Regions from separate parts of the Ectobacillus sp. JY-23 genome, predicted to be linked through region 1. Evidence: riboswitches for the same ligand, from Rfam matches in the RefSeq annotation. Region 1 holds a riboswitch; each other region holds the start of a gene.
What was found. A riboswitch is a leader RNA that binds a small molecule or an ion and turns the genes downstream of it on or off. The one in region 1 is predicted to bind S-adenosylmethionine.

Region 1 (8,192 bases):
GCTATTATTCAGCTGTTTTTCATGCGAATAACAAAAGTTTTTGGAATCGTAATCTTATGTATCCTGCACTAGGATATCATCGTTATTTTCATGGACAGCATTTTGCCGCCAACGCAACAAATTCTGTTGGATGGGGATTAAAAGATAGAGAAATGTTTGAGCAATCTATTCAACAGTTAAAGTCGTTACCGCGTCCTTTTTACGTTAAGTATATTACACTTACTAATCATTTTCCGTTTCGCTTAGGTGTAAAAGATCAAATCATTCCACCCTACGATTCAACAAGTAGTACATTAAATCGTTATTTTTCTACGGTGAGATATAGCGACGAAGCGGTTCGATATTTTTTTACACGATTACAAGAAGAGGGCTTGTATGAAGATACAATTTTCGTATTATATGGAGATCATTACGGAATTTCTGAAAATCATAACAAGGCTCTCGCACAATATTTAGGAAAAGGAGAGTTCACCCCTGCTGATGTTGTCTTATTACAAAAAGTGCCGTTAATTATACATATACCAGGGCAAAAGGCAAAAGTGATGTCACAAGTAGGAGGACAGATTGATGTGAAACCAACTCTGTTACATTTACTTGGGGTTGAACGTGAAAGGGATATTCATTTTGGGGAGGATTTCTTTTCCCCGCTCAAAGAGCAGTTTACGGTGTTTCGAGATGGTAGTTTTGTTACGGAACATTATATTTATACAAGAGGAGTTTGTTATAATCGGAACGGGGAGGTATTAGATGTAACACATTGTCTTCCCTACATAAAAAAAGCTAGGTTAGAATTGCGTTACTCTGATAAGTTAATATACGGCGATTTATTGCGTTTTCTTAACAATAGATAGAAGAAATATACAGAAAAAGAATAAGCCTATGGAAAAAAGCTCTGAGGCATCAGAGCTTTTAATGTGTAGGCGGATAGCCATTTTTGATGATTGTCATGATTGTGAACCAACCGAATACAACCAGTGTGGCGACAGAAAGTGACGCACCAAGCATATTCTTTTCTTTTAATGTTTTGTAGCTGGAATACAAAGATAAAAGTGTTACTAGTACGAAAATAACAACAAGACCGTATTTCATATAAATCCCCCTTTATTATCCCGCTCTTTCTAAGATTTGCAATATTTCTTCTTTTATTATTGTACAACTTACATTTTCAAATGTCGAGGGTTAAAGGAAAGCGAATACAACACTTATTTGTACATTGTGCAAAATGTTGTATCATGATAGAAGAAGGTAGAACAGTAAAAAAAGGAGGAAACGATACATATGAAATGGCGACAATTGCCGTTAGGTCCATTACAAACCAATGCATATATCTTACATAATGAACAGGGGCAATGTATTGTCTTTGATCCGGGTAGTGAAGGGAAACGTCTTATTACTTATTTACGAAAGCATCATTTACATCCATTAGCGATTTTACTTACTCATGCACACTTTGATCATATTGGTGCTGTGGATGAGGTGAGAAATGCTTTCTCTATCCCTGTGTATGTGCATGAAGCTGAGCAAGACTGGCTGGCGGATACAACTCTTAATGGTTCTAGCTACTTTGGACAGGGAAGTATTACAGCAAAGGCCGCAGATTGTGTAATTACGGAAGAAAGCACGCTTCAAATAGGTGATTTTACATTTGAGGTTCTTGAGACACCGGGCCACTCCCCTGGAAGTGTATCGTATTATTGCAAAGAAGCAGGTGTGGTATTTTCTGGTGATGTCCTATTTCAAATGAGTATAGGACGTACGGACTTGCGTGGCGGTAGCTTTCATGAATTGGTATTGAGTATTGAAGAGAAACTTTTTACCTTGCCTGATGATACCGTTGTAATGTGCGGACACGGCCCGGAAACAACCATTGGATTTGAAAAAGAACATAATCCATTTTTAAATGCGTAACATGATGCAAGCAATTATAGAGGAGATTAAAGCAAGTAAATTGCAGGCTATTTCGTACGCAGATTTTATGGAAAAAGCATTATATGACCCGACTTTTGGGTATTATATGAAACACAAACCGAAGATTGGAAAACAAGGTGATTTTTATACAAGTAGTAATATATCAATATTTGCAAAGCAATGGGCTAAATTTTTTGTTTCGTTAGTAGAAGCCAAAGTCACTTCCCCTGTTATTTGTGAAATAGGTGGGGGAACAGGGCAATTTGCATATGATGTGCTAATGGAATGGCAACGTGTTTCCCCGCAAACCTATAAGACTTTAACCTATATAATGGTGGAAGTTAGTCCGTATCATCGAACGTTACAACAAGAGAGGTTAGTAGACTTAGGCGTACGCTGGTGCACATCTATCCAAGAAGTAGATAGTTTTAACGGAATTGTGTTTGCAAATGAGCTGTTTGATGCATTTCCTGTTCATGTTGTAGAACAGCAAGATGAGTTGGTGGAAATATATATCGCTTTTAATGAACAACAGCAACTGATAGAGCGTGCTATTTTATTAGAGAATTTGGAGGTTATATCTTACTTGAAAAAACAGAATTTCAAGTTGGCGTATGGGCAAAGAATGGAAGTGCCTCTTGCGATGGAATCTTATATGGCTGAAATAGGCCGTGTCTTGCAGCAGGGACTATTTATCACTGTCGACTATGGCTATACCAATGAAGAATGGTGTGAGCCTGTTCATCGCCAAGGAAGCTTACGAGGGTATTATAAGCATCAATTGATTTCAAATCCATTGTTATATCCAGGGGATATGGATTTGACGACGCATATACATTGGGATGGGTTGCAGTCAGCTGCAGCAGAAAATCAAATGGAAACGCTGCTTCGTGTTAAACAAACAACATTTTTGCTTGCTACTGGTATCCTCGAACAGTTGATTGATCATGTTGATGTAGACCCGTTTTCTACAGCAAGTACTCATAATCGAGCGGTGCGGTCATTGCTAACAGGTGGCATAAGTGACACCTTTCAAATAGCGATTATGGGGAAACTGCTAGAAGGCTATCGTGAGCTGCTAGCTGTGACTAATGAAATGCGTCATTCACCTTTATGAGAAATTATATATGATTGTATGTAAAAAGTGCAGCATTTGCCGCACTTTTTACATATAAAACAAGAGTTCCGTTTAATTTTTGACATAAGAAAAGCAACATTTTATAAATGCTGCTTACCTTTCCCCTAATTAAAATAATATCTTTATAAGTTGTGTTACTTTTTCGTTATCAACACTATAAAAGATTTCTAAACCTTTTCGCTCACTCGTAACAATTTTGGAGCTTTTTAACTTGGCTAAGTGCTGTGAAATGGTAGACTGCGGCATGTCAAGGCTTGTATACATTGTTGATACATTACATGCCCCTTTTTCAATTAGTCCCTTCACAATACAAAGGCGAACCGGATGAGCCAGTACCTTCAACATCTCAGCATTTTCTTCAAATAAATTGGCTTCACTTTCGAATGTTTCAATCATTTGCTTTTTCACCTCCGTATATGCTCCTGGCATTAAGATATACACAAAAAATTGTAAGGTAAAGAGAATCTCCTTTGCAAATCTTTTGGCGAAACGTAAAGATAATGTAAAGAAAGAGATTACTGTGTAATTATATAAGCACCTACAGTTATAGACTCTTTTATCTTAACTCTATCAAGATTTAGGAATGATTTACAATGCTCCTGTTGACACACTTCTTCAAACCTAATCAAATACAGCTAATTTGTTAAAGAGAAGATATAAATGTACTTATATAAATCACATTGTAGCACAATTTTTGTTCTTTATATAGTACCATAATACAAGCAGTTGCGAAAATACTTCTTTAGCAACTGCTTGTATCTCTTGGTTATTATAGAAAATATGTTTTTTGTTAGAATAATTGAATGTGACTTTTTGTTCTCTCAAAAGTATTTTCAAAGTCACATATAAGATCATCAATATGTTCTAAGCCAACAGATAAACGAAGCAAATTCGATGAGATGCCTCGTTTTTCTCGTTCTTCCACAGACATAGCAGCATGTGACATCTTAGCTGGGTAAGATAATATAGATTCAACAGCACCTAAACTCACAGCAAAGACTGGTAATGTAATACATGATAAGAATGAGTTTAGAGATATTTCTTCGTGCAATTCAAAGGAAAGAACAGCACCGGGATGTGATGCTTGACGTTGGTGTACGTCATAGCCTGGATGATGAGTAAGCCCTGGATAATGTACATGCTTTATTTTCGGATGTTGATCGAGATAGGCAGCCATAGCTGATGCATTTTGTGCACTTCGCTCTAAGCGAACTTGTAATGTTTTCAGCCCGCGAAGTACGAGCCAGGCATCTTGTGGTGCGAGCACTGCACCGAAAGCATTTTGTAAAAAGCCGAGTTGTTTTGCTAAAGATGCATCCTTTACCACAGCTAAACCTGCAGTTACATCGCTATGCCCAGCAATAAATTTTGTTGCGCTGTGTAAGACCACATCAGCTCCTAGAGACAAAGGACGCTGATACAAAGGTGTCATAAAGGTATTATCTACAAAAGTCAAAGCGCCGTGCTTTTTAGCGATTTGACATACAGCAGCTAAGTCGGTGACTTTTAAAAGTGGGTTGGAAGGAGTTTCTACATATAGTACCTTTGTATTTGGTCTAATTGCGTTTTTTACAGCTTGTAAATTACTCATATCAACAAAGGTGTGCTCTACGCCGTAACGTGCCAGTACTTCTGTTACAACTCGAAAGGTTCCGCCGTATACATCTTCAGAAATAAGAACATGATCTCCTTGTGATAGGAGCAAAAAGGCAGTTGAGATAGCAGCCATGCCTGATGAGAATGCAAATCCTTTCACACCGTCTTCAAGATCGGCAATCACCTCTTCTAGAGCCTCACGAGTAGGGTTTCCGGAACGACTATAATCGTATTTGCCAAATGTATCGGGATTTGTTTGATGAAAAGTGGACGTTTGGTAAATAGGTACACTGACAGCACCTGTTTGTGAATCAAATTTATGCTTATTATGCAATAAGCGTGTATCAAAGGAAAAGTGGTTCATATTTGAACCTCCTCGCGTACAAGATAAAGTGCGTGCTTTACATCTTGTATCAAATCTTCAACATGCTCAATACCCACGGAAAAGCGAAGTAGCCGATTGCATACACCACGTTGTAGCCGCACCTGAGTAGGAATATCTGCATGTGTTTGAGTAGCCGGATATGTAATAAAACTTTCCGTACCACCTAGACTTTCTGCAAATGTGATGAGAGAAAGGGATTGCAAAAATGGATCAATCCATTCTTCGTGTTGTAAGCGAAATGAAATCATTCCCCCTTTGCCAGGGTACAGGACATCTGTTACTGATGCGGAAGACTGCAAGAAAGAAACCAAGGCTTTTGCGTTCTCTTCATGCTGCTTCATGCGCAGTGCTAGAGTTTTCATGCCTCTCATTAAAAGCCAAGAGTCAAAGGGACTTAAAACAGCACCGGAAGCGTTATGAAAATGACCGAGTGCCGTGCAAAGCGCTGCTCCTTTCGCTACAACAAGACCAGCCAATACATCATTATGTCCTCCTAAATATTTTGTGGCACTATGAATGACAATGTCGGCACCAAGCAAGATAGGCTGCTGTAGCACCGGTGTGTAAAAGGTATTATCAACTATGAGCAGTAAATTATATCTTTTTGCAATGTCAGCTACGCCGGGAAGGTCTGTGACTTCCATGAGTGGGTTGGTAGGTGTCTCAATGAAAATAGCCTTTGTGTTTGATGTAATGGCTTCTTCGATATGATGTAGATCATGAGTTGATACATATCTACATCGAATGTTCCATCTGTTTTCTAAATCATTAAATAAGCGGAAAGTACCGCCGTATAAGTCTTCTGATACAATCAATTCATCTCCAGATTTAAATAAAGAAAGTACAAGAAGAATTGCAGCCATACCTGAGCTACAGGCAAACCCTTTATCTCCGTGTTCCAGCTCTGCAATGGCCTGCTCGAGAATCTCGCGCGTTGGATTGCCTGTACGCGTATAGTCATATCCGGTTGATCTGCCAATCCCCTCATGTCTGTAAGCTGTAGATAAGTAAATAGGAGCGCTCACAGTTCCTGTAGTGTGTTCACTTCTGTTTCCAATTTGAGCCAACTTTGTTTCCTGTCTCATATTTTCTCCCCCTTTAATATAAGGCCGTTGTTACTTTCCATTACAGTGTTTTGCGTTCCGCAAGAGCCTCCCCCTGCGCTCCAATCAACAAGTTCCTATCCTCAACACTAGGCTTTAAAACTGCCTAACATAAAAAAGCCTTCTAAGAAGAAGGCTTTATAATGCAGAATACGCTTCTTCTTATCTGTCAAATTCCTTTGAATTTGCTGGAGTTAGCACCTTTTTAACAGAATTGTTAATGGTTGCTGAGGTATCTAAGGGCCAGTCCCTCCACCTCTCTGGATAAGAAACACATATGAAGTTCGAAGTCTTTTTTATACTGTATACTTAGTACCTAGAAAAAAGCAATATTTTTTTGTTAATTTAAAAAATTAAAAATAATTATGTTTATTTTTATTGACTTCTAAAAAGCGAGTATGCTAAATTATCATGAAAAGCGCATAAGTTGTATCAAACTCTTATCGAGAGCGGCGGAGGGAAAGGCCCTGTGAAGCCCGGCAACCTTCAAACGACTTGTTTGAAACGGTGCTACAACCTGCAAAACAACAAGTTTTGCGTGATAAGGGGCGGATGTTTCCGAATCCTCTCCTTTCATAAAGGAGAGGATTTTTTGTGAAATTATTCGCCCTACAAAAAGGGGTGCGATGAATGTTACGAAAAAGAATTGAGGAAGGTATCTTACTAGGTGATGGAGCAATCGGAACATTGCTCCATTCTCATGGATTGCAGAGTTGTTTGGAAGAACTCAATCTAGAACAACCAGAGCGCATCATTGATATACATCGTCAATATAGAGAGGCAGGAGCAGAGGTTATCCAAACACATACATATGGTGCTAATGAAGGGAAATTGCGCGCATATGGCTTGGAGGAGCAGGTTGTTGCTATTAATAGAGCCGCGGTTAGAAACGCTAGAGTCGGAGCAGAGGGTGCTTATATCCTTGGGACGATTGGTGGCGTGAAGCATACGGGAGCCATGATAACAACAGAAGCAGAACGTGAGTTTATGTTGCTTGAGCAAGCGTATGCTTTGCTTGAGGAAGGTGTGGATGGCCTGATCCTGGAAACCTTCTATGATGAAAAGGAATTAATACGAGCTTTACGTATTTTGCGATCAAGAACAGATATCCCCATTATTACACAGGTAGCTTTACATGAGGCTGGCTTGACACAAACTGGAAGATATATTGAAGATGTCTTTGCTGAATTGTTTCAATCTGGTGCTGATGTTGCCGGTCTCAATTGCCGGTTGGGACCGCTTCATATGATTGAATCTTTGACCTATGTGCCCCTTCCACAGAAGGGACATCTTTCTGCCTATCCGAATGCAGGTCTCCCCAAATATGTAGATGGTACATATGTGTATGAGGGAACACCTGAATACTTTAAAGATATGGTGAATCAATTTGCCAATCAAGGTGTCAAACTGATTGGTGGCTGCTGCGGGACCACACCTGCACACATTCGGGCGATGAAAGAAGCATTACAGCAAGCGCCGGTCTTAAGGAAAGAGGTAGAGAGAAGAAATATCATTACCATAGCAGAGGCTCGCTCTCGTCAAACAGGTAATAGTTTAGCAGAAAAGGCAAAGGAGGAGAGAACGATTATTGTCGAGCTAGACCCTCCTAAAACTTTGGATACGAGTCGCTTTTTTGAAGGAGCAAAGGCACTCAAACGAGCAGGAGCCGATGCAATTACTCTGGCTGATAATTCATTAGCCAGTCCACGTATTTCTAATATGGCACTTGGCGCGATGCTAATGAGGCAGAACATACCTGTGTTAACACACTTAACATGTCGCGATCACAATTTAATTGGCTTACAATCCCATTTACTAGGTCTTGCTTCCCTGGGTATGAATGAGGTGCTTGCTTTGACGGGAGATCCAGCTCGTGTCGGCGATTTTCCAGGCGCCACGTCTGTTTATGATGTTTCCTCATTCGAGCTTATTTCTATGATGAAACAAATGAATCAAGGAAAATCACCTCTTGGCAAATCAATTGGGGATGCTACTTCCTTCTCTGTGGCTGCTGCTTTTAACCCAAATGTACGACATATCGATGCTGCTGTAAAAAGGATGG
Region 2 (8,192 bases), 800 kb from region 1:
TGCCTCTTGACATAAAGCAGCTCATTGGGAATATCTTCTTTTGCATGAACAGCTGTTAGCAATAAAACAGGTACAACAGCAATTCGTGTCGCTCCTTTTGTGATACACGTAGCAAATCCTTGTGCGATCGAAGGTGCAGCTAGCTCCAAATAACACACTTCTTGTATCGGGGCATTCACAAGCTTCATCGCTTGCTCAGTAAAAAAACGTGCTTGTTCATTAGCTTCCTTTACCCTGCTTCCATGGCATACATATAAGACAGCTTGCATTTAAAACGCCTCTCTTGCATACGGAAGCGGCTGTTCAAACCATTTAATCTTTTCACGAAAGCGCACTACTTCCCCCACGATAATCATGCTTGGATTTTGCACCTGTTCTTTTTGGGCAATTGTGACAATTGTACCAAGCGTTCCTGTGACTGTACGTTGCTTTTCAGTTGTACCCCATTCCACCAAAGCCACCGGCGTTTGTTCGCTTTTTCCATGATGGATGAGCTGTCCGCAAATATACGGTAAATTACTCATGCCCATATAAATCGCCAGCGTGTCAATCCCTTTTAAACTTTCCCATTTCGTTTGCTCCTCTGCACCTGCACGTCGATGTCCCGTAACGATGGCAAAGCTTGCTCCGGCCTCACGATGAGTAACTGGAATACCAGCGTATGCAGGAGCTGCAATACCTGCGGTGATACCTGGAATCACTTCGAATGGAATCCCATTTTTCACAAGCGCCTCTGCTTCTTCAGCCCCCCGTCCAAATACAAACGGGTCACCTCCTTTTAAACGTGTAACTACCTTCCCCTTTTTCGCAAGCTTTACTAAAAAAGCATTAATTGTCTCCTGTTGCATCGTATGATAATCGGGTAATTTACCGCAATAAATTAAATCCGCTTCGGGCTTTGCGTGCGTCAGTAACTCCTTATTCACAAGCCGATCATATAGGATTACATCCGCTTGCTGAATGCATTTTAAACCTTTCACAGTAATCAAATCCGGATCTCCCGGTCCCGCCCCGACAAGATATACCTTTCCCACACGCTTCCCCTCACTTTTTATGATGGACTCTGTTAAATCTCACCGTTGCTTGTTCACAGCGAGATTAAGAACGCCTTATATTGAAATATTTTCTTGCTCATAAATTACATATCCAGCACTTTTATGAATGCGCTTTTTCTCATATAAGGTGATATCTGTAATCACAGGTAATCGTAAAAAATATTTTTCTAATTCTACCTCAACTGCCCGAAACGCCTTTTCTTCATTTTCAGCAACAATAATGACTGGAATCACTTTCTCTTCAGCCACCACCTCAAAACGATATAGCTCCATCGTTACACCGCCGCCTCCTCTAGAATATCATCAAGCTTTTGCTGCAGATGCTCTAAACCAACGCGACCTACATAAGAGAAAAACGATTCATTTGGTAGCTTTTCTGTCTTGAATACAGATAAAAATTCGTACAAGACGGCTGGTAAATGCTCGCCATCAACCTTTCCTTTGAGCTTCTCATTATAAGTTCCGCCGTCAAGCAGTGTTCCCCCCACATATAATTCAAAGGCTTCTACCATGCGCTTGTCCGCTGTTTTCATTTTCACGCCTTGCAAGCCGATATCAGCAATTTGACGCTGTCCGCAGGAGTTAGGACACCCTACCATATGAATACGAACTGGTACATCTAATGTGAGCTGTTCATCCAAATAGGTGGCAATGCGACGTAAACGTTCTTTTGTTTCTACTAAAGCAAGATTGCAATATTCGATCCCTGTGCAAGAAACAGCGTGACCGATAAACGATTGCGGCTGTTGGTTGATGCGCTGGAACAACGGCTCTTGTAGCAAAGCTTCAACGTTCTCTTTTGGTACATTCGGAATTAAAAAGTTTTGTGAGTTACATGTGCGAATATCACCATTTCCATATGCTTTTGCAATGCGTGCCACTTCAAGCAATTCACTTGCATTCATACGCCCTACTGGTACATTAAAGCCAGCGTAGTATAATCCATCCTGCTTTTGTTCATGGACCCCGTAAAAGTAGCCGGCGTTCCATCCTTCCGTTGCATCTTCTCCCTTTTCTGGCAATGGACCTGTTAGCTCAAGAAGCTTTTCCTTAAATATATCTACGCCCCAATCAGCAACTAAAAATTTTAAACGAGATAAGTGGCGTTTTTCACGATAACCGTAATCACGGAAAATTGTCGTAATTGCAATCGCAATATCCTTTACTTGCTCCGGACGAATAAAGATATCCAGCGTTTGTGCTAAAAATGGACGCGCTGATAATCCTCCGCCCACTTTGACATGAAAGCCATTAACACGAGTTCCATCTAAATCTTTTACAGCTGGTGTAAATGCCACACAATTAATTTCTGCATTTGATGCATTGTACGTATTAGCGCTAATCGACATTTTATATTTGCGTGGTAAGTTTGAGAACTCCTCGTTAAATTGGAAAAACTCATACACGTCTTTTACAATTTCAGTGGTGTCAAATAGTTCATTTCGATCAATGCCAGCAAGTGGATTGCCGACGATATTACGTGTAATATCACCACAAGCACCAGCTGAAGACAAGCCAGCGTTTTCAAGTCGCTGTAAAATATCAGGAATTTGCTCAATACGCAGCCAGTGAAATTGAATAGCTTGACGCGTTGTAATATCCACGACGTCGCGACCATAATCTCTTGCGATTTCTGCCAACACAATAGCCTGATTATTCGTTAAGATACCGGACGGTACATTGACACGCATCATAAAATAACCTGCTTCTTTTGGTCGCTGCAAATATAAGCCAGCCCATTTGAACATATCCCACTGCTCTTTTGGAATAGAATCAAATCCATTTTCCGCGTAGTACGGAATATCTTTATAAATCTCAAGACCATCTTTAACGAGCTTCTTTTTTTCTGTTTCATTTAATTTCGGGTTCTCCGCCCATGTTTTTTCATATCCCATACTTGCGCCCCCTTAAATGTATTGTTTCTCTCGTAAATACTGTAGCAATTGCTCCGCACACGCATCTGCCGTATATACATGCGTATGGAGGGTAATTTCTGGCTTCACAGGCTCTTCATACGGTGAATCAATTCCTGTAAATTGCTTAATCTCACCGTTTCTTGCTTTCTCATATAAACCTTTTGGATCTCGTTTTTCACATTCTTCTAGCGGACAATACACAAATACTTCAATAAACTCATCAGCTTCGAGTAAATTGCGGACCGTTTGTCTATCCTCTTGAAATGGTGAAATGAAGGCAGTTAATACGATAGTGCCGCTATCAACAAACAGCTTTGCAACTTCGCCGATGCGACGAATATTTTCCTTGCGGTCTTCTTCGGAAAAACCTAAGCCTCTATTTAAACCGTGCCTCACATTGTCGCCGTCTAGTACATAACTACGGATATTTGCATCAAATAGCTTCCGTGCCACTGCATTTGCTACAGTGGATTTACCAGAGGCAGATAGTCCAGTGAACCAAAGTACAAAGCTGTTATGCTTGTTTTGTTTTCTTCGTTCCGCCTTTGTTACTGAGGCATCGTGCCAGATAATGTTTTCACTCATTGGACACCTCCAGCAGCAACCTGTTCCCGACGTAATCCACGAATTAACACTTCGATGACTTCCTGACGGCTAAATGTGCTCGGGGGAATCTCTCCATTTCGTAACATTTCACGAACCTTAGTACCTGATAAAATTACATGGCTTTCGGCTCCATGTGGGCAAGTTTTCGCAGAAGCCATTGCACCACACTCATTACAGTAAAAGCTATTTTCAAAGAACAATGTCGTAATCCCGATCTCCTCTGCTGTAAAATTACTAAAGATTTTCTGTGCATCATATGTGCCATAATAATCGCCAACCCCTGCGTGATCACGGCCTACAATAAAGTGGGTACAGCCAAAATTTTTACGCACAAGTGCATGAAAAATTGCTTCACGTGGTCCTGCATAACGCATAGCAGCTGGAAATACTCCTAAAAACACACGAGATTTTGGATAATACTTTTGCAATAATACTTCATAACTCTCCATGCGAACATCCGCCGGAATATCGTCGGACTTTGTTTCACCGACCAGTGGATTTAAGAATAGACCGTCTACTGTTTCTAGCGCTGTCTTTTGAATATATTCATGCGCACGATGAACCGGATTTCGTGTTTGAAACCCTACCACTGTTCTCCAGCCTAACTCGGCAAACTTTTGTCTTGTTTCAATGGGATCTAGTCGATATGATGCAAATTGATCTTTTGGAACGCGCTTTACAAGAGTAATGCGCCCCCCTAAATTAACATTGGGTCGATTGAACACACGCTTTACACCAGGGTGTGCCTCGTCCCTTGTTCCATACACATACTGTGCTTCTTTTAATTTATCCGGTGTATATATGTCTTCAATTTGAAGAACGCCATATGTTACTCCATCTTTTATAAGGCGAACATGCTCACCTACACGTAGTTCACCTGCTTTTTCCTGGGTAACAGCCAACGTGATAGGAATGCTCCACACAGTACCATCGGCCAGACGAATATGGTTGATGACTGCATCATAGTCCTTTTTCGTTAAAAACCCAGTCAAGGGACTATATGCACCTGTTGCGATCAATTCCAAATCGCTGAGTGCGACCGTGTCTAACTCGACTTCTTTTTCAATATGAAACGTATCGTACGTTTCATCCACTAATTGAATTAATGTACCTCCATGCGGGAGAATCTGACTCATTCTTTTTCGCTCCTTTATCCATATACAGCAAATTTTTTGAGACATACCAACAATAGAATAACGAAAGCACAAAAACTGTTAGCTCATAAGCCCTGCCCTATCTTAGGTACTAAGAGTAGTTGCACATAGCCTTTTCCTATTCAAAAAGTATGTCAGATTTCCTATTTGCATTTATATAGTTCTCAAATTGGTTTACTTGGTTTTCTAATGTAAACCACATTCTGTTTTATTCGTACCTGACCATCTGCCATCTCTTCCTTGTGCAGGCAGCGTACACATTTCACAACCAATGCTTGGATACCCCTGATCATGCAGTATATTGTAAGGTAAATTTTCGCGGTATACATGACGCCATACGTCCTTCCACGTCCAATGAATAAGTGGGCAAACCTTAATGGAATGAAACTTATGGTCTTGGTTAAGAAATTCTGTATTCTTTCGCGTTGGTGATTGTTCACGACGTAAACCCGAAATCCATGCCTTTCCCTGACTGAGGGCTTCATGTAATGGCTGTACTTTTCGAATGTTACAGCATGCATTCGGATTACGTTCCCATAGCTTAGGTCCGTACGCATCTTCTTGCTCTTGTAAGTTCAGTGCAGGCCGTTTCATTTCAATACGCAGTTTTGGAAATCGCTCCTTTATTTTTGCAATCACATCATATGTCTCTCTAAAATGAAGATTTGTGTCCAGAAAAACAATGTTAGCATCCGGTTTTACCTTGCTGATAAGATCAATGAGTACAATCCCTTCTATACCAAAGCTACAGGCATACACAATATTTTCGCCATATTCTTCGTATGCCCAGCGCAGTACAGACAGTGCTCCTTTTGCACCATCATCCTCCGAAAAGGAAGGGAGGGTTCCCCACGTTTCATACGTAATCATGCGACCTTCCTCCTTTATACAAAAAGAGGCAGTCTTAACCCTTAGGTTAAAACCGCCTCTAGTTTCTCTAGTCAGCGCTTTTACTTCAACCGAACTTTTTCATTTTTCTCAAGCTGAATAACTTTGCCATCTTGTACAATGAGTGTAATGGATCCGAACTTCATATCGTCGAGCATCAATTTAATTTTTTCCATGATGACTCGATACTGTTCTTCTGCTACCACAACAGCCCCCCCTTTTCCCATAATAAACAAAAAAATCTTTCCATTTCGAAAAGACTGTTGAGGTAACTATTTTACCTTATCTTTCAAAATGGGCACCATTTTGCTGGAAGTAGCACCTTGCTTTTCGCAGGTTGCCGGGCTTCATCGGGCCAGTTCCCTTCGCCTCTCTGGATAAGTGATTTAGTTTATTGTAACACAATTCTAAATTTTTGCAATCGCACTTTTCCGATAAGTTTTAATTTTTTTAGGAAGTTACATTCTTATGAGTACTAACAAGGTGCATGAATGGGTGGGTAAACCAATCCTGCATATATAAAAGTGTATGCACTGGGTCAAACTAATAATAAAAAGAAAGGATTTACACCATGGGTCTTTTATTGGCTTTGCTTCCAGCCCTTTGTTGGGGCAGTCTTGTTTTACTAAGTACCAAGCTCGGTGGCGACTCTCGCTCTCAATTACTTGGGACAGCATGGGGCGCTTTTTTATTTTCCATTGTTATGTATATATACAAAACACCAGATCTATCCTGGTTTATCTTTTTTATTGGCTTCATATCCGGCATGTTCTGGTCTCTCGGTCAAGGCAACCAATATGGCAGTGTAGAACACCTTGGCGTTTCTAAAACAGTTCCTTTGTCTACAGGAATGCAACTTGTTGCTACTACTGCTTTTGGCGTATTTATTTTTAAGGAATGGGAAACACAGACAGCAACTTTTATCGGCTGTATTGCCATTGCATTGATTATTATCGGGGTACTTTTTACAGTGAAAGAAGAACATAAAAATAAGAGCGGTGATCGAAAAAAAGGGTTGCTTCTCCTAGTAGTTTCTACAGTCGGATTTTTGGCATATGTCGTAATCATACGCTGGTTCGAAATTGACGGTTGGTCTGCTATTTTACCACAAGGCGTAGGGATGGTAACCGGAGCATTGCTTTTTTCCATTAAACATAGACCATTTAACAAGTATGCGCTTCGTAATGTGATTACTGGTGCCGTGTGGGGCATTGGTAATCTTGGTTTATTACTTGCTATCCCACGAATCGGCGTTGCAACCAGTTTTTCTTTATCACAGACTGGTATTATTATCTCTACACTTGGCGGCATTTTTATTTTAGGAGAAAAGAAATCAAAAAAACAAATGGTGTTTGTAATAATTGGCTGCTTACTTATTATTGCAGGCGGTGTCATGCTGGGTTTTACTAAAACATAAGGAGGCACATCATGTATCCTGATTTGGCAGGAAAAGTAGTCATTATCACAGGCGCTGGTAGCGGTCTTGGCAAAGCTATGGCCCTTCGCTTTGGAAAAGAAAAAGCAAAAGTTGTTGTTTGCTATTTTCCGGAAGAACAAAAGCAAGATGTGGACGATATTATTACAGATACCCATTCAATGGGTGGTGAGGCTATTGGTGTGTTTACAGATGTAACAAACGAACATAATGTGGTAACACTTATTCAAACTGCAACAAAGCATTTTGGTAGCCTAGATATAGTGATTAACAATGCAGGCATTGAAAATGAAGTTCCTACTGTAGACATGCTGCTTGAAGATTGGAATAAAGTTATTAGCACCAACTTGACTGGTGCGTTCCTTGGTTGCCGCGAAGCACTTAAATATATGCTCGAGCACAATATAAAAGGCAATATTATCAATATGTCCAGCGTACACGAAATGATCCCACGGCCACATTTTGTCCATTATGTAGCAAGCAAAGGTGGCATAAAATTGATGACGGAAACGCTGGCACTTGAATATGCACCGAAAGGGATTCGCGTCAACAGTATCGGACCCGGGGCTATTGATACACCAATCAACGCAGAAAAGTTTTCAGATCCTGATGTTGAGAAGCTTATTCCGATGGGCTATATTGGGAAACCAGAAGAAATTGCTGCTTGCGCTGCTTTTTTAGCATCTGAACAAGCTAGTTATGTAACCGGTATTACTTTATTTTCCGATGGAGGTATGACCAAGTATCCAAGCTTTCAAGCTGGTCGAGGATAATTCAGGTATCTAAACGGGGACTATGTTACAAAAAAGTGCGCACTTATAATTAACATGTTCTTTATTTATACTAAAGCAAGACTTATTAGCAGGAGGTCATTTAGATGAATGCAGTATATCCACGTTCATTTTCTCATATTGGTATTTCAGTTCCCGATGTAGAACAAGCAGTAAACTTTTATACAGAAGTACTGGGCTGGTACGTCATCATGGAGCCATCAGAGATTGTAGAAGATGACAGTGCCATCGGCATCATGTGTAGCGATGTATTTGGAGCTGGGTGGGGTAGCTTTAAAATTGCCCATCTATCAACCGTCGATAAAGTAGGAGTTGAGATTTTTGAATTTCCTAACCATAAAACGCCC
Region 3 (8,192 bases), 190 kb from region 1:
AAACCTCCTTTTCCTTTGCAATGCGTCTTGTGAAAGAAGCTGGTTTGGCAGTTGTACCGGGCAGTGCTTTTTCAGAATACGGTGAAGGTTACATTCGTCTTTCCTACGCTTACAGTATGGAAATGTTAAAAGAAGGTTGCGATCGATTAGAAATGTTCTTAGAACAAGAAAAGAGAAGGAAATAATTCCTTCTCTTTTGCATTGATTAGTCTTGTTTCCACGCATCTAAGAGTACACGCCATCCAAAGAACGCAACTGCAAACCAACCAATAAAAGTCACCATATATTTCAGAAAATCGATAAACCCATCTAGTGCAGTGATATTAAAAAAGTGGAAAAAAGAAGTAAGAGAGCTATCGATTGTTCCTGCAGCCATTGTCCATAACCATCCTACAAACGCTGCAAGGAAGAATTTTGTCATATTCTCCATTTATGTCACCTCCATCACATCTTGTTATAACACTAACCATGATATGAAAGCGCTAACAATTATGTGACCACAGTAACCTTTGAACGATTTGTCCCACAAAAAAAGGGCACGCTCATCGATGCGCGCCTCTCAATGGAGGGTACTTATATAGGAGATGCCAGTCCTATATAAAAACTATTATACTTGTTATCCATATCGAATTTTGTAAAATTTTGCACAAAATTTAAATTATTTTTACAAATCAATTATTACAAAACGGATACAATTTTTGTTTTTGCTACAATATCATGATAACCTTTGTTATCTTTTCGAAACAGCATAATGTATATATTCACAATAGCGGGCATTCCAAGCAAAATAATGTTAGGCAGAACAATGGTGATAAAACGCAAAAGTAATGTGTTTAATCCTACTTGATCTCCATCTTCCATTACAATACGTGTACGTGTAATTTTTTTCCCAACCGTAAGACCCTTCCATACCAATGGCAAAAATACAAAATATAATAGCATCAACACTAAAGCGAATATTAGATCGTACTTGTAATTTCCAAAACTAACATAAAAACGATTAGTTACTGCACTATAATTTCCTGTTGCAATAGCTACAATTACTCCATACACAAAAGAAATTAAAAACATATCTATTGCAGCTGCTCCGATGCGAGTCATTGTTAATGTTGATTTGTGTATTTTAAGCTTCATTTCTATTCACCTTTCCCATCATTTACAAATCCCATGGTAACATGTCACTCTATAGTTGTAAACTAAATCAATACGTTCTTCTTTCCTCTATCCATACAGATACACAAAAAGTGAGCAACGCAGTAATTCCAAATAAAACCGCCCAGCCGCATAACATTTTTCCTATTATACCGCTTATATAAAAGTGCAACCATAAAAAATATATACTTCCTAACGCATATACAAAGGAAGGTATGTACGGAATGATTGTGTTGTGAAACAAACTTGTTAACAAAAAAGAAAGACAGCAAGCTGTAATACAAATAACAATAAACATACAATGCCTCCTTTTGTTTATTATCTGCTATTTCATGACTATACACTAACGCCAAAATATGTATATGTTGATGCTTCTCTTTTATACAAAAAAATGCCAGTACAAAAACCAACGTTTGTACTAGTTCATTTGTCCAGGTCCATTTGTCCCTATTCGCATATTGTATGGTGTAACCATATTGAAACGACAGATAAAGGAGAGGTTAGTTTGGCTAGACGAAGCAGAAATAATTTGGCAAATATTTTAGGGCAAAATTTTGTGGCAGGTGTTACGGATGAGGTAGAAGATGTATTAGGCACAGGTACAAGATCTGCTGAAAATCAAAAAACAGCACACGTGCACGCTCATGTACAAGAGAGTGGTAACTCCAATGTTAACTTAAATTTAGGGTCTACTCTTCAAAATCGTGGGGACTTGGAAGGCGGCCAGACAGCTGTTTCTCCAACAACAAATAGCGTATCAAACGAAGAATTGCTATCAAATCTGTTACCATTGCTAAACAGACTAGTGAGAGAAAACGAATCATTATAATTGGATTATAAAAAGCAGACTACTCGTTGTGGTCTGCTTCTTACTAAAGGAGGATGATGACATGCGCAGTCGCGCCAGTGTATCTAACAGCGGAAACTCTAACGTAAATATGAATGTCACCGTAGACACAAGTCCGATTGCCTATTCTATGGCTTGCTATTTACATGCCAGTAAAATGGTTACGGATGAACAATTTTTGCATATGCTTAACAATTTAAATGCATTACTTGGCAAAGAGAATATGCCCCTTCCGCCTCTCTTATCTAATAGTACACAAAAAACACCTATGAACGATATAAAAACTTTGAAAAAATTTATTTAAAATAATGAAATGTCGGCTTCCCCCGTCATTTTCATATTTTTCAAATCACTTCTATTTATACAAAAGTAGGACAAATATACAGGCATATCCACCCTTTCTACATATATTGTTACATCACATATTTGAGGTGTTATATGACTTATATCAATATAAGTATTTTCACAACTCAGCACGCCTATACAAGAAGTAATCGACTTGCAAGAGATGTGATGCTAACCAATTCCATTTGGCATCCAATTACATTCCAACTGGATGAGATGAAGCACCTTCCCTTTACTTTTCATGATCGTGAAATTAGCTATACATTGCCATTTGCTCAGCAACCCAAAGTTCACAATATGCTCCAAAGTTGTCTGGAGCTCGCACCAAATTCCGAGATTTACATTTGCTACGTGGGTGGAAACTACTTTATGGAGCCACACGTCATTGGCTGCGCCTATTCACAGCGTTACCATGATACGTGGAAAGGATTCGTTATTTTAACAAATGCAGCTGCATCATACGCAAATATGTATACATTCCCCCATGAAATTGGGCATATTTTATTAACACGTAAAGAAAAGGCACGTCTAACAAATGCCGACCCTGATTGCCCACTCGGATCTCCTCACCATCCAGATCCTTTTAATTTAATGCATGCGGTTGTTCCTGGTCCTCTTCATACACGTTCTAGGTTGCCACTACTCACCTCCAACCAACTTCAACTCGCTCTTAATAGCCCTCTGTTGCGTAAGTGATACTATAAGACAAAAAGGACTGATAGTGGTCCTTTTTGTCTTGGCTGTGTTGAATTCAGATGTTGCTGATTGACACATGTTGATTGGAGTGAAGGGAGTGAGACTTCTGCAGGAAAAGCGAGTCAAAGGAAGACCCTGCAAGCGCATATCGCTGAGGAGGATCCCTGACTGGCGCGAAAAGCCAACCCCTGTAACGGAAATCAACAACGAACTTTAACAGAACCTTTGTCTTATAGTTCAACTTTTGTTCATGCTTTGCATATGCTGAGGAAGCTTCTCAATTGCCAGCACAACTGCATCAAGCTTTGTTTCAACGCGATGAAGCAGGTATAAAGTAACTACAATTGGAAAGCCAACATTGCCGACTAAATGAACCCATTCCTCCATGACTTTTCCCTCCTTTCTCTATATAAATAACTCTTTACTAGAGAAAAAGGGAAAAGCAATTGATTATAAAAATAAATGTTTTATTTCAGTTTCAAAATCTCCTCTTATAATGCCCTTTTCTGTAATAATGCCTGTAATTAAATGATGAGGCGTTACATCAAAAGCCGGGTTGTATACTGCAACCCCTTCGGGTGCTGTTTGAATACCTTGGATATGTGTGACCTCTTCAGCTGAGCGCTCTTCAATGACAATATCAGCACCGGTTTGCAAAGATACATCAAATGTAGATAAAGGAGCGGCTACATAAAACGGAATCTCAAAATACTTGGCTAATACAGCTAGACCCAAAGTACCAACTTTATTTGCAGTATCACCATTAGCGACAATTCGATCTGCGCCGACAATAATTGCTGCGATGCTCTTATTAGCAATTGTACTTGCGGCCATATTATCTGTGATCAAAGTTACATCTACATCTGCTTGTTGCAACTCCCAAGCGGTTAAACGTGCCCCTTGCAACACTGGACGTGTTTCACTCGCATAGACTTTTATATGCAACCCCTTTTCCTTCGCCACATAAAAAGGAGCCAACGCCGTTCCATAACGAGCTGTAGCAATACTTCCAGCGTTACAAATTGTTAGTACAGCATCTCCATCATTAAAAAGTGTTAAAGCATGCTCACCAATTGCACGGCACACTTCTTCATCTTCTTGCTGAATTGCAATTGCTTCAGCTTCTGCCAATGCGATTGCTTCGCCCACTGATAAAGCCACTTGAATTGCGGCAGTTACACGGTTCAGTGCCCAAAATAAGTTGACTGCTGTAGGTCTTGAGCTAGCTAAATAAGATTTTGCCGAGTCAAAGATTTGGAGAAATGTTTCCATCTCCTCTGCTTTGGTGGCTTGAGCGGCAAGTACCAGACCGAATGCAGCTGTAATACCGATAGCCGGCGCTCCCCGAACCTCTAAAGCTACAATACTATCCCACACCTCAGTCACTGTTTTTAGTTCTTTGTAATACACCTCAAGTGGTAGCTTTGTTTGATCTAATAAAATAATAGATTGCCCTGTCCATTGAACAGAGCGCGGTACATTTAACCCTACAGTCATGCTGTCACCTCATCACTTGTTTGTAGCAACACCTCTTTAAATACGGCGATATGTACAGGAAATTTGCTCAATAACAGCGCGCTTCCGTAACGAAGTGCATGCTGCTTGGCACGAAGTCTGCTTACCTCATTTTCTATACCATCCAAGTCTGCAACATGTGCCAATCCAATCGTCCGGCGAATAACTTCGCATCCTGCAAATAAAACTGTATCATTTAAAACCCCTTGAAGAATGTGTTCCAGCCACTTTTCACTTGTTGTATACGCTTCTTTCCCCTCCCGTTTCCATAAATCTGTAAAAGTCTCAACAAAAACAAACCATGTTTTTTCTATATGTTCAAATAAAATAGTTCGTTCATGATACGGGCGAGAAATAGCATTTAGTAATAAATTTGCAAAAAATTGCCCTAAATCAAAACCCATTGGCCCATATGTTGCAAACTCTGGATCAATTACTTTAGTTTCCGTCTTTGAAGCAAAAATGCTCCCCGTATGTAGATCGCCATGAAGTAAAGCCTCTTTACAGGTTAAAAATTTATATTTAGCCTGCGCGACTTGTAAACGCAATTCTTCGTTTGCCCATAACTCTTCCACTCGCGGTTGTAAAGCAACTTCAAACGCATTTGTATCAATATTGGCAAATGGATCTGTAAAGACGAGATCTTCGGTAATTTTACATAAGTCCGGATTTACAAAATTCCCATCCAGCACTCGTTTTTCCTGCGTATCCATTCCAAAATCTGATGTATAAAATAAGGTCTTTGCTAAAAATTCGCCAATGTGCTCAGATAAAAGTGGGTATGTTTCACCTTCAATGAAACCTGTTCTGGAAATCGTTAGGTGGGATAAATCTTCCATCACTGTAACAGCTAACTGTTCATCGTGATAATACACCTGTGGAACAAGGTGAGGTACATATTTTGCCTGAATTTGCAAGGCTTGGCTCTCAATAGTTGCTCGTTTTAAGGAAAGTGGCCAACTTTCACCAACTACCTTTGCATATGGTAACGCTTGTTTAATAATAATACTTTTATCCGTTCCGATAATATGAAATACCAGATTTAAATTTCCATCCCCGATTTCACGACAAGTTATAGTCTCAGTATCTGTAAAATATCCTAGTTTCCTTGCTAACGAAACCGCTTGTGCTTCGTTCAAAGGTTGATATGTCATATAGATTCCCCCAAAATGTATGATAGCGGGGTTTAAAAAAACCCCTTTCGCGACGAAAGAGGTTTGAAGGCAACTTCTCCCCTCTTATCTGTCAGAAAGTTTTCTTTCTGCTGGAATTAGCACCGTGCCTTACAGGCGAATAAATCGCCCCATTTCACAATGGTATTACGGTCGGTTGCTGGGTGTCATTGGGCCAAGTCCCTCCACCTGCTCTAGATAAGAGTTTTAGTTTTTAGAAAGTTTAAAGATTACGAAAACGAGCATAACAAGAATAAAACCATTTTGTCAATAGCTTATTGATAAATATTTTTACGGCGATCAGCAAAAACCGGAATGCCTTTGCGTACTTCTTTCACAAGCTCTCTATGAAGTTCACCATATAAAATTCCTTCTTCCTGTCCCAATCGTACAACAACTTCTCCCCACGGATCAATAATGAGACTGTTACCAGCAAATACATTATTTCGATCTGCGCCAGCCCGATTACAAGCAACCACATAACATTGATTTTCAATAGCACGGGCACGCAATAATGTTTCCCAATGCGCTAAACGAGGTAGCGGCCACTCAGCTACAACAAATAAAATTTCTGCACCTGCCACTGTGTGCGTTCTCATCCATTCGGGAAAGCGGATATCATAACAAATAAAACCTGCACACAACGTGCCTTCAATAGAAAACATCCCTGTTGTACTCCCTGCTGTTAAATATTTATGTTCATCCATCAGTTGGAACAAGTGTGCTTTACTGTACTCCATCAAGCATTCACCTTGCTTATTATAGACATACATTGTGTTAGTCACATCAGTTCCAATGCGCTTTGCAATCGATCCGCCGACGATTGTTACAGCAAATTGTCTTGCCCATTTACGAAATAAGGCTTGCACAGCTTTTCCATTCTCATCGGCTAATACATCTAATCGCTGCAAATCATAGCCCGTCGTCCACAACTCTGGAAGCACTACTACATCTGGTTTACCTAACATTGCTTCCTTCAGCATCACTTCTACAAGTTCTATATTTTTTTCAACATCACCAAAAATTACATCGGTTTGCAAACAAGCTACTTTCATCACGAGTTCCCCCCTAGTTCGTTATCTTCACAAGCTACACTTCTTTCCATACTTCTAAAACTCCTCTTCCTTCATGCATACTGCTTTTTCTCCACATAGAAAGAATAGTTTACATTTTACTTTACAAACTCCCAACAAGAATATATGATTGTTCACTAGAATTGCAACAATTTTCCGAAGAGGTGAAATACATGAAACATTTCAACCCCTCCACGACATTGACTTCGCTACCTAAGCAATTCTTTGCAGGGCTGGTACAGAAGGTAAATGCAGTGATAGCACAGGGTCATGATGTAATTAATTTGGGACAAGGAAACCCTGATAGACCAACGCCAAATCATATTATTCAAGCATTACAACAGGCAGTAGGAGAACCTGTTCATCATAAATATCCACCTTTTCGTGGTCAATCTTCCTTGAAGCAAGCTGTTGCTGACTTTTATGCCAGAGAGTATGGCGTAACAATAGATCCAGAAACCGAAGTTGCTATATTGTTCGGAGGTAAAGCCGGGCTTGTAGAGCTACCTATTTGCTTTACAGAACCCGGTGATAGTATTCTGGTGCCAGACCCAGGTTATCCAGATTATTGGTCCGGCGCAGCGTTAGCACGTATAAACATGGAAATGATGCCGCTCTTGCCGGAGAATCAATTTCTTCCTGACTACACATCTATTAGTCTAGACGTAGCAAAACGAGCTAAAATGATGTTTTTAAACTATCCTAATAATCCTACAGGCGCAATTGCAACATCAGCATTCTTTGATGAAACCGTTGCATTTGCGGAACAACATGATATTTTGGTTTGTCATGATTTTGCATATGGTGCAATTGGATTTGAAGGTAAAAAACCTCTTAGCTTCTTACAAACACCGGGCGCAAAAGATGTTGGAATTGAAATTTATACATTCTCCAAAACGTATAATATGGCAGGCTGGCGTATCGCGTTTGCAGTTGGAAATGCAAGCGTGATTGAAGGGATCCATGTATTGCAAGATCATATGTATGTAAGTATCTTTGGTGCTGTTCAAGAAGCGGCTCGTCAAGCCTTATTACAACCGCAAGATTGTGTAACGGAATTAGTTGCTTGCTACGAATCTCGTAGAAATGCTCTCATTTCTGCTTGTCATCAAATTGGTTGGGAAGTAACTGCACCAGAGGGCTCATTCTTTGCATGGCTTAAAGTACCTGAGGGTTATACCTCGCAACAATTTGCAGACATTCTGCTTGAGCAAGCTCATGTCGCGGTAGCACCCGGATCTGGTTTCGGCTCCCATGGTGAAGGCTATGTACGAGTAGGTCTTTTGCATACAGAAGAACGTCTACGAGAGGCAATCAATCGCATTTCACAATTGGAAATTTTCAAAAAAGCGTTGACAACTTAACATTTTTTTGCGAAAATCCAATTATTCA
Region 4 (8,192 bases), 410 kb from region 1:
AGCGGAAGAAGTTCGAAAGTTTTTAAGTAACGTCTCTATGTAGAAATGAAAGCGCAAATAAAACTGGATATCCGATAAGATTGGCGGTCGATATGACTGCCTTTTTAATCCCAAAAAAAACCTTGTACTGATTGGTACAAGGTTTTTTGGTGCTTTTTTAAGCAATTGGCCCGCCATATTTGATAATGCTGTCCGCGATACCATCAAATTTCTTGAAGTTTTCTTTGAATTGATTTGCGAGCTCCAATGCTTTTGCTTTGTAAGCATCTTGATCTGTCCATGTTTTTATTGGTGTTAGCACTTCATCAGGAACACCAGGCACATGAAGTGGGATTTCCAGGCCAAAAATATCGTCTTTCACTGTTTCTGTAAGTTTTAATTCGCCGTTTAAGGCAGCCTGCACCATTGCACGTGTATAGGCGAGGTTCATACGTTTTCCAACGCCATATTCGCCCCCAGTCCAGCCGGTATTAACAAGGAATACCTGTGCATTGTGCTTATCAATTTTTTCACCCAGCATTTCTGCATAGCGAGATGCCTGTAGAGGCAGGAACGGCGATCCGAAGCATGTAGAGAATGTTGCTTGCGGTGATGTAATGCCGCGCTCTGTACCAGCTAGCTTACTTGTGTAGCCGCTTAAGAAATGGTACATCGCTTGCTCTTTTGATAGCTTGCTGATTGGAGGTAACACACCGAATGCATCGGCTGTTAAAAAGATAATCGTATTGGGATGACCAGCAACACTTGGAAGAATAATGTTATCAATCGCTTCCATCGGATAAGCAGCCCGTGTATTTTCTGTTAAAGAGACATCGTTATAGTCTGCAATTCTTGTATTCTCGTTTACTACAACATTTTCTAAAACGGCACCAAATGTAATTGCGTCAAAGATTTGCGGCTCTTTCTCACGAGAAAGACTTACGCATTTTGCATAGCAGCCACCCTCAATATTAAATACCCCATTTTCAGACCAGCCGTGCTCGTCATCACCAATTAATTTGCGGGTTGGGTCTGCAGACAATGTTGTTTTGCCTGTACCAGACAACCCGAAGAATAAAGCTACATCACCTTCTTCTCCCACATTTGCAGAGCAATGCATGGATAGAATGTCTTGTTCTGGTAGCAAGAAGTTCATAATAGAGAAAATAGATTTTTTCATTTCACCGGCATACTCTGTACCACCAATGAGGACAATGCGTTTTTCAAAAGAAATAATGATAAATGTTTCGGAGTTTGTGCCATCTATCGCTGGGTCCGCTTTAAATGTTGGAGCCGATACGATTGTAAACTGTGCCTCATGATTAGCAAGATCTGTTTGCGTTGGACGAATGAACAACTGATGCGCAAATAGATTGTGCCATGCATATTCGTTCACAACTTGAAGCGGTAGGCGATAGCTATGATCAGCTCCTGCAAATCCCTTGAATACAAAAAGCTCTTCTTTTTCTTTTAAATGCTCTAACACTTTTGTATATAAATGATTAAAATGTTCTTCAGAAATTGGGCGATTGACAGAACCCCAATCAATTTTATCTGCAACCGACGCTTCTTTTACAATAAATTTATCTTTAGGGGAACGTCCTGTATATTTACCCGTTGAAACAGAAACTGCTCCTGTCGAGGTCAGCGTGCCTTCGCCGCGCATCAGCACTCTCTCAACCAGCTGTGGAACGCTTAATTGCACGTGTGCATTGCTTCCGTTCAATAGCTCATCTAATTCGATTTGGACATTCACAGTACTCATATACATACCATCCTTTGTTTATTTTATGAAAATTTCTCATATACCCAATAAGAGTATAACACATTCATATAAATAATGTATACTAATTGTTATGAATTGTTTGTGTATTTGTAATGAATAGGCTTTCTTTTTTTTTATGTTTACGTTATTTGTACAGGTAGGCACTACTATAGTGATTATACATGATAAGGAAAGAAAGTTGTAACATTTAAAGAAAGTAAAAAAACAGCATGTGTGCCAAGGATTATACGTTGACAAAACCATAGTATTTCGATAGTATATCTGTTGGACGGATACTCTCTTATCCCGAGCTGGCGGAGGGACAGGCCCTATGAAGCCCAGCAACCTCACATACGTGAAAGGTGCTCAACCTGTGCAAGGCGCTCAAGCCTTGAACGATAAGAGTGAAAGGCAATTAAGAGCAAATTCAACCTTTCCTCAAAAGGGAAGGTTTTTTATTTTGACATATTGGGAATTTTAAAAATGTCGTATGACATCTAGAGAGATGAGTTCCGTACATAAATGAACAGGGAGGTTTACCAATGACAACGAAGCGTCGTTTATTTACGTCTGAGTCCGTAACTGAAGGACATCCAGATAAGATTTCTGATCAGATTTCCGATTCCATCCTAGATGCGATTTTGGAAAACGATCCAAATGCACGTGTAGCTTGTGAAACAACAGTAACAACAGGTTTGGTATTAGTAGCGGGAGAGATTACAACTTCTACGTATGTAGATATCCCAAAAATCGTTCGTGAAACAGTTCGTGAAATCGGCTATACACGTGCGAAATACGGATTTGATGCAGAGACTTGTGCTGTATTAACATCTATTGACGAGCAATCTGCGGACATCGCTATGGGTGTTGACCAAGCATTGGAAGCACGCGAAGGTTCTATGACGGATGCTGAAATTGAAGCAATTGGTGCTGGTGACCAAGGCTTAATGTTCGGTTATGCATGTAACGAAACAGAAGAGTTAATGCCTCTTCCAATCTCTCTTGCGCATAAATTATCTCGCCGCTTGGCAGAAGTACGCAAAAACGATACATTAGAGTACTTGCGTCCAGACGGAAAAACGCAAGTAACAGTTGAGTACGATGAGAACAATCAACCTGTACGCATCGACACAATCGTTATCTCTACACAACATGCACCAGAAGTGACGCACGAGCAAATCGAGCGCGACTTGAAAGAGCATGTAATCAATCCAATCGTTCCTGCTGAATTGATTGATGAAAACACAAAATACTTCATCAACCCAACAGGTCGTTTCGTAATCGGCGGACCACAAGGTGATGCTGGTTTGACTGGACGTAAGATCATTGTTGATACGTACGGTGGTTACGCTCGTCACGGCGGCGGTGCATTCTCTGGTAAAGATCCTACAAAGGTTGACCGCTCTGCGGCATATGCAGCGCGTTACGTTGCGAAAAACATCGTAGCTGCTGGTCTTGCTGACAAAGCGGAAGTACAACTTGCATACGCAATCGGTGTAGCACAGCCAGTATCTATCGCTGTTGACACATTCGGAACAGGCGCTGTATCTGAAGATGTATTGGTTGAACTAGTACGTAAAAACTTCGATCTTCGTCCTGCAGGCATCATTAAAATGCTAGACCTTCGCCGCCCGATCTACAAGAAAACGGCTGCTTACGGTCACTTTGGCCGCAACGACCTTGATTTGACTTGGGAGCGTACTGATAAAGCTGCTACTTTGAAAGAGCAAGCTGGTCTATAAGAAAAAAACCCGCACATATGCGGGTTTTTTTTATTGTTGATAAAATCTTCTTAACCACCTTTTAATCTTTGAGCGTGGCTTCTACAAAAGTATTTTTTACATACCATTGTGTTTGCTTGCAGAAAGTTATTCACGGAATTATCTAATCCATTTTACGACATCGTTCATATCTTGACGTACTTTTGGGCGTGGATCACGAACGCGATAACCGAATGCAGCCATGACTGCTACATCAAAGTTTCCACCCTCTAGAGCACCTGCTTTTTCTAAAATATCGTGCACTTTTTCTTGATCAAACCCCTCAATTGGGCAAGAGTCAATACCAATCTGAGCGGCAGCTGTCATCATATTACCTAGCGCAATGTATACTTGTTTTGCAGCCCAGTCGAACATCGCACGGTCATTCCCAAGAAGCTTAAAGTCTGATTCTAAAAATGTTTTATAAAAACTGCTAATTGTATTGTATGCTTCTTCTGGTAGCTGTTTTACATCTTTTTTTATATGCTCAATGTAATCCGAATTGTATATCATATCTTCTGCTGTGCGTGCTAGTAGTACAACATAGTGACTGGCGGTGGATAACTGCTTTTGCGCTCCCCATGAAACTGGACGTAATCGTTCACGAAGCTCTGGATCTTGGATGACGACAAAGCGCCAAGGCTCAAATCCAAATGAACTTGGAGATAGTCGTGCGGTCTCTAAAATAAATGCAAAATCTTCATCAGAAATTTTCTTCTCTGGATCAAATTCTTTTGTTGCATGTCTAAATTGATATGCCTCTAAAATCTCTTGTTTTTTTGCTTCTTTATTCATATTGATCTCTCCTTTGATGGTTTGTTCTATAAAGTGAAATATTGTTTTTTTGCTCCTGCAAGCTCTATTATAAAAGTAACCAATTAAAATAAAAGTACGCACATTTTTGTGTTATAGTATCATTTTTTATACTAAAGGGGATGTTAATATGACAGCTAAAATTGATATTTCTAATTGGGAATCTCACGGATATGCATGCCCTGTTGAAGCAACGCTCGACATTATCGGTGGTAAATGGAAAAGTGTGATTCTATATCATTTATCAAATCAAACATTGCGCTTTAATGAGCTAAAACGGCTTATTCCTGATATTACGCAGCGGATGTTAACGTTGCAGCTACGGGAATTAGAAAGAGACGGCATTGTTCATCGTGAAGTATATAAGGAAGTCCCGCCGAAAGTAGAATATTGGCTAACAGAATTTGGCCAAACGCTTACACCTATTATTCACCTCATGTTGAAGTGGGGTGTTGAAAATACGGATAAGATTATTCAGCATCGAGAACAAGCTGACGTCTAACAAAAAGGAAGCATTATTGGCTTTCTTTTTTTGTCAAGCAGAGATATTTGCATTCTACTGTCTTTGCTTTTCTTTAATCCAGCTACAGCGGCTAGCTCCTCCGGTCTGAGAACCCCAGCCCTACGGAGCTGAACAAGCCGCTTTCGCTTTTCTTGTCGTTTTATAAGAACCTTTGACGGCATGCAGGAAACAAGGGGGAGTCGGGATAATATGTACAACAAGAAAAAACGAATATAACCATCATCAAATGAATAGAAAGGAGGCGCCATATGATGAACCGAGATATTTTACATCAAATTGTACAAGATATCCCTGACGGCATTATTCATGCTTCGGACAAGGAACTAGAGGAACTGCAAAAAATCTTACAGGAGGCGTTAAAGCTTAGAGAGGGTCATAAAAATTTACAAAAACTCATTCAAGGATTCTCTGGAAAAGGTATGACTGGATGATGACCGCTGATACAATCAGCGGTTTTTCCATGCTCTTTTATGATATGCAAGATAAATCGGTCACTTTTAGCCAGATATCGGTCAGATTTAAAATAAATCGGTCACTTTTGACGAGATACCGGCCAGATACAAAATAAATCGGCTACTTTGAAGTCTAATGACATCTCATTACAATAGTAAAACGTTCATGTGACAAATGTACAAAATTCGCCTGACTTCTGTGACAATCATGGTAATATGGTACTGGCTTATGCATATGTATAAGTCATGATATTACATAAAAGCAGGTGTGGTATGAAGTTTTCATTTCGTAGAGTAATACATCACATGGTGGTATTTTTCATATGTGTATTAACATCGTTTATTATAATGGAGCATTATGTGGATGATGCGGTCAGTAAAATGATCCCTTATGCATCAATTGCAGTATTTCTGCTCATTCGTTTTATAGGAGCGTCTTTGTTATATTTTGTTTATGTATGCGTGTATTCCGTTATACGATACCGCAAAATCCGCCTTTTCAAATGGTTTATAGTATATTTTAGTTTGTTGTATTTGCTGTTGCTTGGATTCATGTTGTTCGCCCGAGAACCAGAGGCAGGAAACGTAAAGGACAATTATATTCCGTTTCATACAATTGATTTATACCTCAATAACAATGTCGCACCGATTTATATTGCAACCAACTTGCTGGGCAATATCATTTTATTCATTCCTGTTGGGGCATTTTTATGCTACATCGTGCGCAACCGTCATGCTGCATCATTTTTATCATTATTTACAACCATCGGAATTGAAATGGCACAAAAATACTATACGATTGGTAGCTTTGATGTGGATGATATCTTGCTGAACTTTATTGGCGCATGGGTAGGGATACTATGTTGTAATGTGAGCTTGAAAAAAAGGCGAAGACCAAAATAGTCTTCGCCTTACTGGGAAGGGTCAATTATTCGTAATACATCAATGCCTTTTTCAGTCAATTTTTTCGTTTTCATATCATGACACAAATTCGTAAGAACAAGCAATTCAGTGCGTAAGTGTAAAATGACGCTGGTGAGAATATAACCAATGGCTAGATTTTCCTGTCGGTATTTCTTCTCGTATACCGTTTCCATTGTTGTCAAATACAATTTCGTTTCAGCAACCTTCTCTTCAAGCTTGGAAATCATCGGCTCAATATCTCCATATTGAGCGAATAACAGTGCTTCATGGATAGCACGCTGCATATTTTCCTGTTTTCCAATTTGTTCTAATAACAATTGATTAAATTCTTTCACGCCATTCTCCGTTACCCCGTACACTGTTTTTTCAGGTCTTGGTGTATCCGAAATAATATCTGTGACCGCTATGAAGCCCTGTTCCTCTAGCCTCTCAAAATTGTAATATAAAGAACCCTTTGTGATTTTCATATAGTATTTCATATGACTTTGCTGCAGGATTTGCTGAATTTCATAAGGGTGTCTATTCTTTTCCATAAGAAGACCGAGCACCACTAGCTTTACATTCATCGGCTATGCCTCAATATTTACATTTTCATCTTTCTTCACGGAAACCCGTGCATTTCCCATCCATACAATCGCAATAGCTGATAGTACAAGTGGGATTAGGGAAAGGGCAAAGATATGTGTAATAGAAGATGACATAGCATCTACAATTTTATCTAAAATGGGAGCCGGAATTTTTGCGCGTGTGGCAGGTTCAAAAATAGACTTTAAATCCCCCATATTGCCTAGCGCATTTGTTCCCCCGTTCATTCCAGCAAAAGCATTCTTTAAATTCTCTGTAAACGTAGTGTTTTGGATGGTTCCAAAGATGGTAACACCTAACGTCATACCGAGCGAACGGAAAAAGGAATTCGTTGATGTTGCAGAACCACGAAAACGCGGATCTATATTATGAACAGATGATGTTGGTAACAGTGAGAAGGAGAAGCCTACACCAAACCCTACCAATATCATATATAAAGTTACCATCATGCGTGTTGTTTCTGGTGTCATCGTACTTAAAAAGATTGTGCCCACCAGGAAGGAGGCAATGGATAATAACATCAGATTGCGATAGGTGGTTTTCGTTTGAAAAATACCCGCAATCGCGCTACCTGCAACAGAACCGAGCATCATTGGCATTAATACAAAGCCTGCGCTTGTCGCAGAACCACCGTAAACAGCCTGCACGAAGATGGGAATAAACACTGTTGAAATGACAAACGTTGCACCATAGAAGAATGCGATGATTTGTGAAGTTGCAAACACGCGTTGTTTAAACATCCAAAATGAAATAATAGGATCTTTCGCCTTTGTTTCAATAACTAAGAAGGAAATAAAGAAAATAACAAACACGCTGAACAAGCCAATAATTTGTGCAGAGCTCCATGCGTATTCTTTTCCGCCAAGCTCTAGCGCAAACATAACGCTGACCACGGCTACAATTAAAGTAATAGCACCTCCCCAATCAATATACTGCTTTGTGGTAGGAGCTGTTTCCTTATAAGCTTTGACGATACAGAATAAAGAGATTAAACCAATTGGAATGTTTACATAGAAAACCCAGTGCCAACTAATATTTTCTGTAATATAGGCACCAAGAAGGGGACCAAATACACTAGACATCCCGAATACGGCTCCTAGCAAGCCAGTCATTTTGCCGCGCTTTTCAACAGGAAAAATATCAAAAACAATTGTAAAGGCGATTGGCATTAATGCCCCGCCACCAATGCCTTGAATAGCACGGAAAATACTGAGCTGCACGATGTTTTGGGCCATTCCGCATAGCACAGAACCAAGTAGAAATACTAATAAGCCAAATATATAAAATCGTTTTCTGCCATACATATCGGATAACTTCCCGAAAATGGGCATACCAGCCATTACAGCGACCATGTACGCTGATGTGACCCACACAAACTTATCAAGTCCGCC

Region 2: it holds a riboswitch for S-adenosylmethionine, as region 1 does, so the genes downstream of both, MUG87_RS03680 (YezD family protein) here and MUG87_RS07845 (bifunctional homocysteine S-methyltransferase/methylenetetrahydrofolate reductase) in region 1, are expected to answer to the same signal.
Region 3: it holds a riboswitch for S-adenosylmethionine, as region 1 does, so the genes downstream of both, mtnK (S-methyl-5-thioribose kinase) here and MUG87_RS07845 (bifunctional homocysteine S-methyltransferase/methylenetetrahydrofolate reductase) in region 1, are expected to answer to the same signal.
Region 4: it holds a riboswitch for S-adenosylmethionine, as region 1 does, so the genes downstream of both, metK (methionine adenosyltransferase) here and MUG87_RS07845 (bifunctional homocysteine S-methyltransferase/methylenetetrahydrofolate reductase) in region 1, are expected to answer to the same signal.

What each region holds. Positions count from the first base shown of each region.
Region 1 covers NZ_CP095462.1:1,501,287-1,509,478, reverse strand. The annotation lists gene MUG87_RS07880 (LTA synthase family protein) at 1-851, shown strand, start outside; gene MUG87_RS07875 (DUF2759 domain-containing protein) at 910-1,089, opposite strand; gene MUG87_RS07870 (MBL fold metallo-hydrolase) at 1,279-1,908, shown strand; gene MUG87_RS07865 (class I SAM-dependent methyltransferase) at 1,913-3,025, shown strand; gene MUG87_RS07860 (ArsR/SmtB family transcription factor) at 3,155-3,442, opposite strand; gene metC (cystathionine beta-lyase) at 3,837-5,006, opposite strand; gene MUG87_RS07850 (methionine biosynthesis PLP-dependent protein) at 5,003-6,112, opposite strand; SAM riboswitch class I at 6,290-6,401, opposite strand; SAM riboswitch class I at 6,568-6,678, shown strand; gene MUG87_RS07845 (bifunctional homocysteine S-methyltransferase/methylenetetrahydrofolate reductase) at 6,761-8,192, shown strand, end outside.
Region 2 covers NZ_CP095462.1:701,441-709,632, forward strand. The annotation lists gene MUG87_RS03645 (sirohydrochlorin chelatase) at 1-269, opposite strand, end outside; gene cobA (uroporphyrinogen-III C-methyltransferase) at 270-1,034, opposite strand; gene MUG87_RS03655 (DUF3906 family protein) at 1,110-1,328, opposite strand; gene MUG87_RS03660 (nitrite/sulfite reductase) at 1,331-2,950, opposite strand; gene cysC (adenylyl-sulfate kinase) at 2,963-3,556, opposite strand; gene sat (sulfate adenylyltransferase) at 3,553-4,713, opposite strand; gene MUG87_RS03675 (phosphoadenylyl-sulfate reductase) at 4,918-5,601, opposite strand; gene MUG87_RS03680 (YezD family protein) at 5,682-5,795, opposite strand; SAM riboswitch class I at 5,899-6,003, opposite strand; gene MUG87_RS03685 (GRP family sugar transporter) at 6,191-7,036, shown strand; gene MUG87_RS03690 (glucose-1-dehydrogenase) at 7,048-7,827, shown strand; gene MUG87_RS03695 (lactoylglutathione lyase family protein) at 7,932-8,192, shown strand, end outside.
Region 3 covers NZ_CP095462.1:1,315,448-1,323,639, forward strand. The annotation lists gene MUG87_RS06785 (aminotransferase A) at 1-185, shown strand, start outside; gene MUG87_RS06790 (hypothetical protein) at 206-430, opposite strand; gene MUG87_RS06795 (RDD family protein) at 679-1,134, opposite strand; gene MUG87_RS06800 (hypothetical protein) at 1,202-1,450, opposite strand; gene MUG87_RS06805 (hypothetical protein) at 1,658-1,981, shown strand; gene MUG87_RS06810 (hypothetical protein) at 2,043-2,303, shown strand; gene MUG87_RS06815 (DUF955 domain-containing protein) at 2,438-3,040, shown strand; gene MUG87_RS06820 (YvrJ family protein) at 3,278-3,427, opposite strand; gene mtnA (S-methyl-5-thioribose-1-phosphate isomerase) at 3,491-4,537, opposite strand; partial or broken gene mtnK (S-methyl-5-thioribose kinase) at 4,606-5,709, opposite strand; SAM riboswitch class I at 5,791-5,932, opposite strand; gene MUG87_RS06835 (carbon-nitrogen family hydrolase) at 6,003-6,782, opposite strand; gene MUG87_RS06840 (pyridoxal phosphate-dependent aminotransferase) at 6,974-8,164, shown strand.
Region 4 covers NZ_CP095462.1:1,910,624-1,918,815, reverse strand. The annotation lists gene MUG87_RS09910 (anti-repressor SinI family protein) at 1-43, shown strand, start outside; gene pckA (phosphoenolpyruvate carboxykinase (ATP)) at 158-1,744, opposite strand; SAM riboswitch class I at 2,043-2,149, shown strand; gene metK (methionine adenosyltransferase) at 2,287-3,486, shown strand; gene MUG87_RS09895 (NAD(P)H-dependent oxidoreductase) at 3,625-4,299, opposite strand; gene MUG87_RS09890 (winged helix-turn-helix transcriptional regulator) at 4,448-4,819, shown strand; gene MUG87_RS09885 (hypothetical protein) at 5,089-5,271, shown strand; gene MUG87_RS09880 (VanZ family protein) at 5,566-6,195, shown strand; gene MUG87_RS09875 (PadR family transcriptional regulator) at 6,204-6,782, opposite strand; gene MUG87_RS09870 (MDR family MFS transporter) at 6,786-8,192, opposite strand, start outside.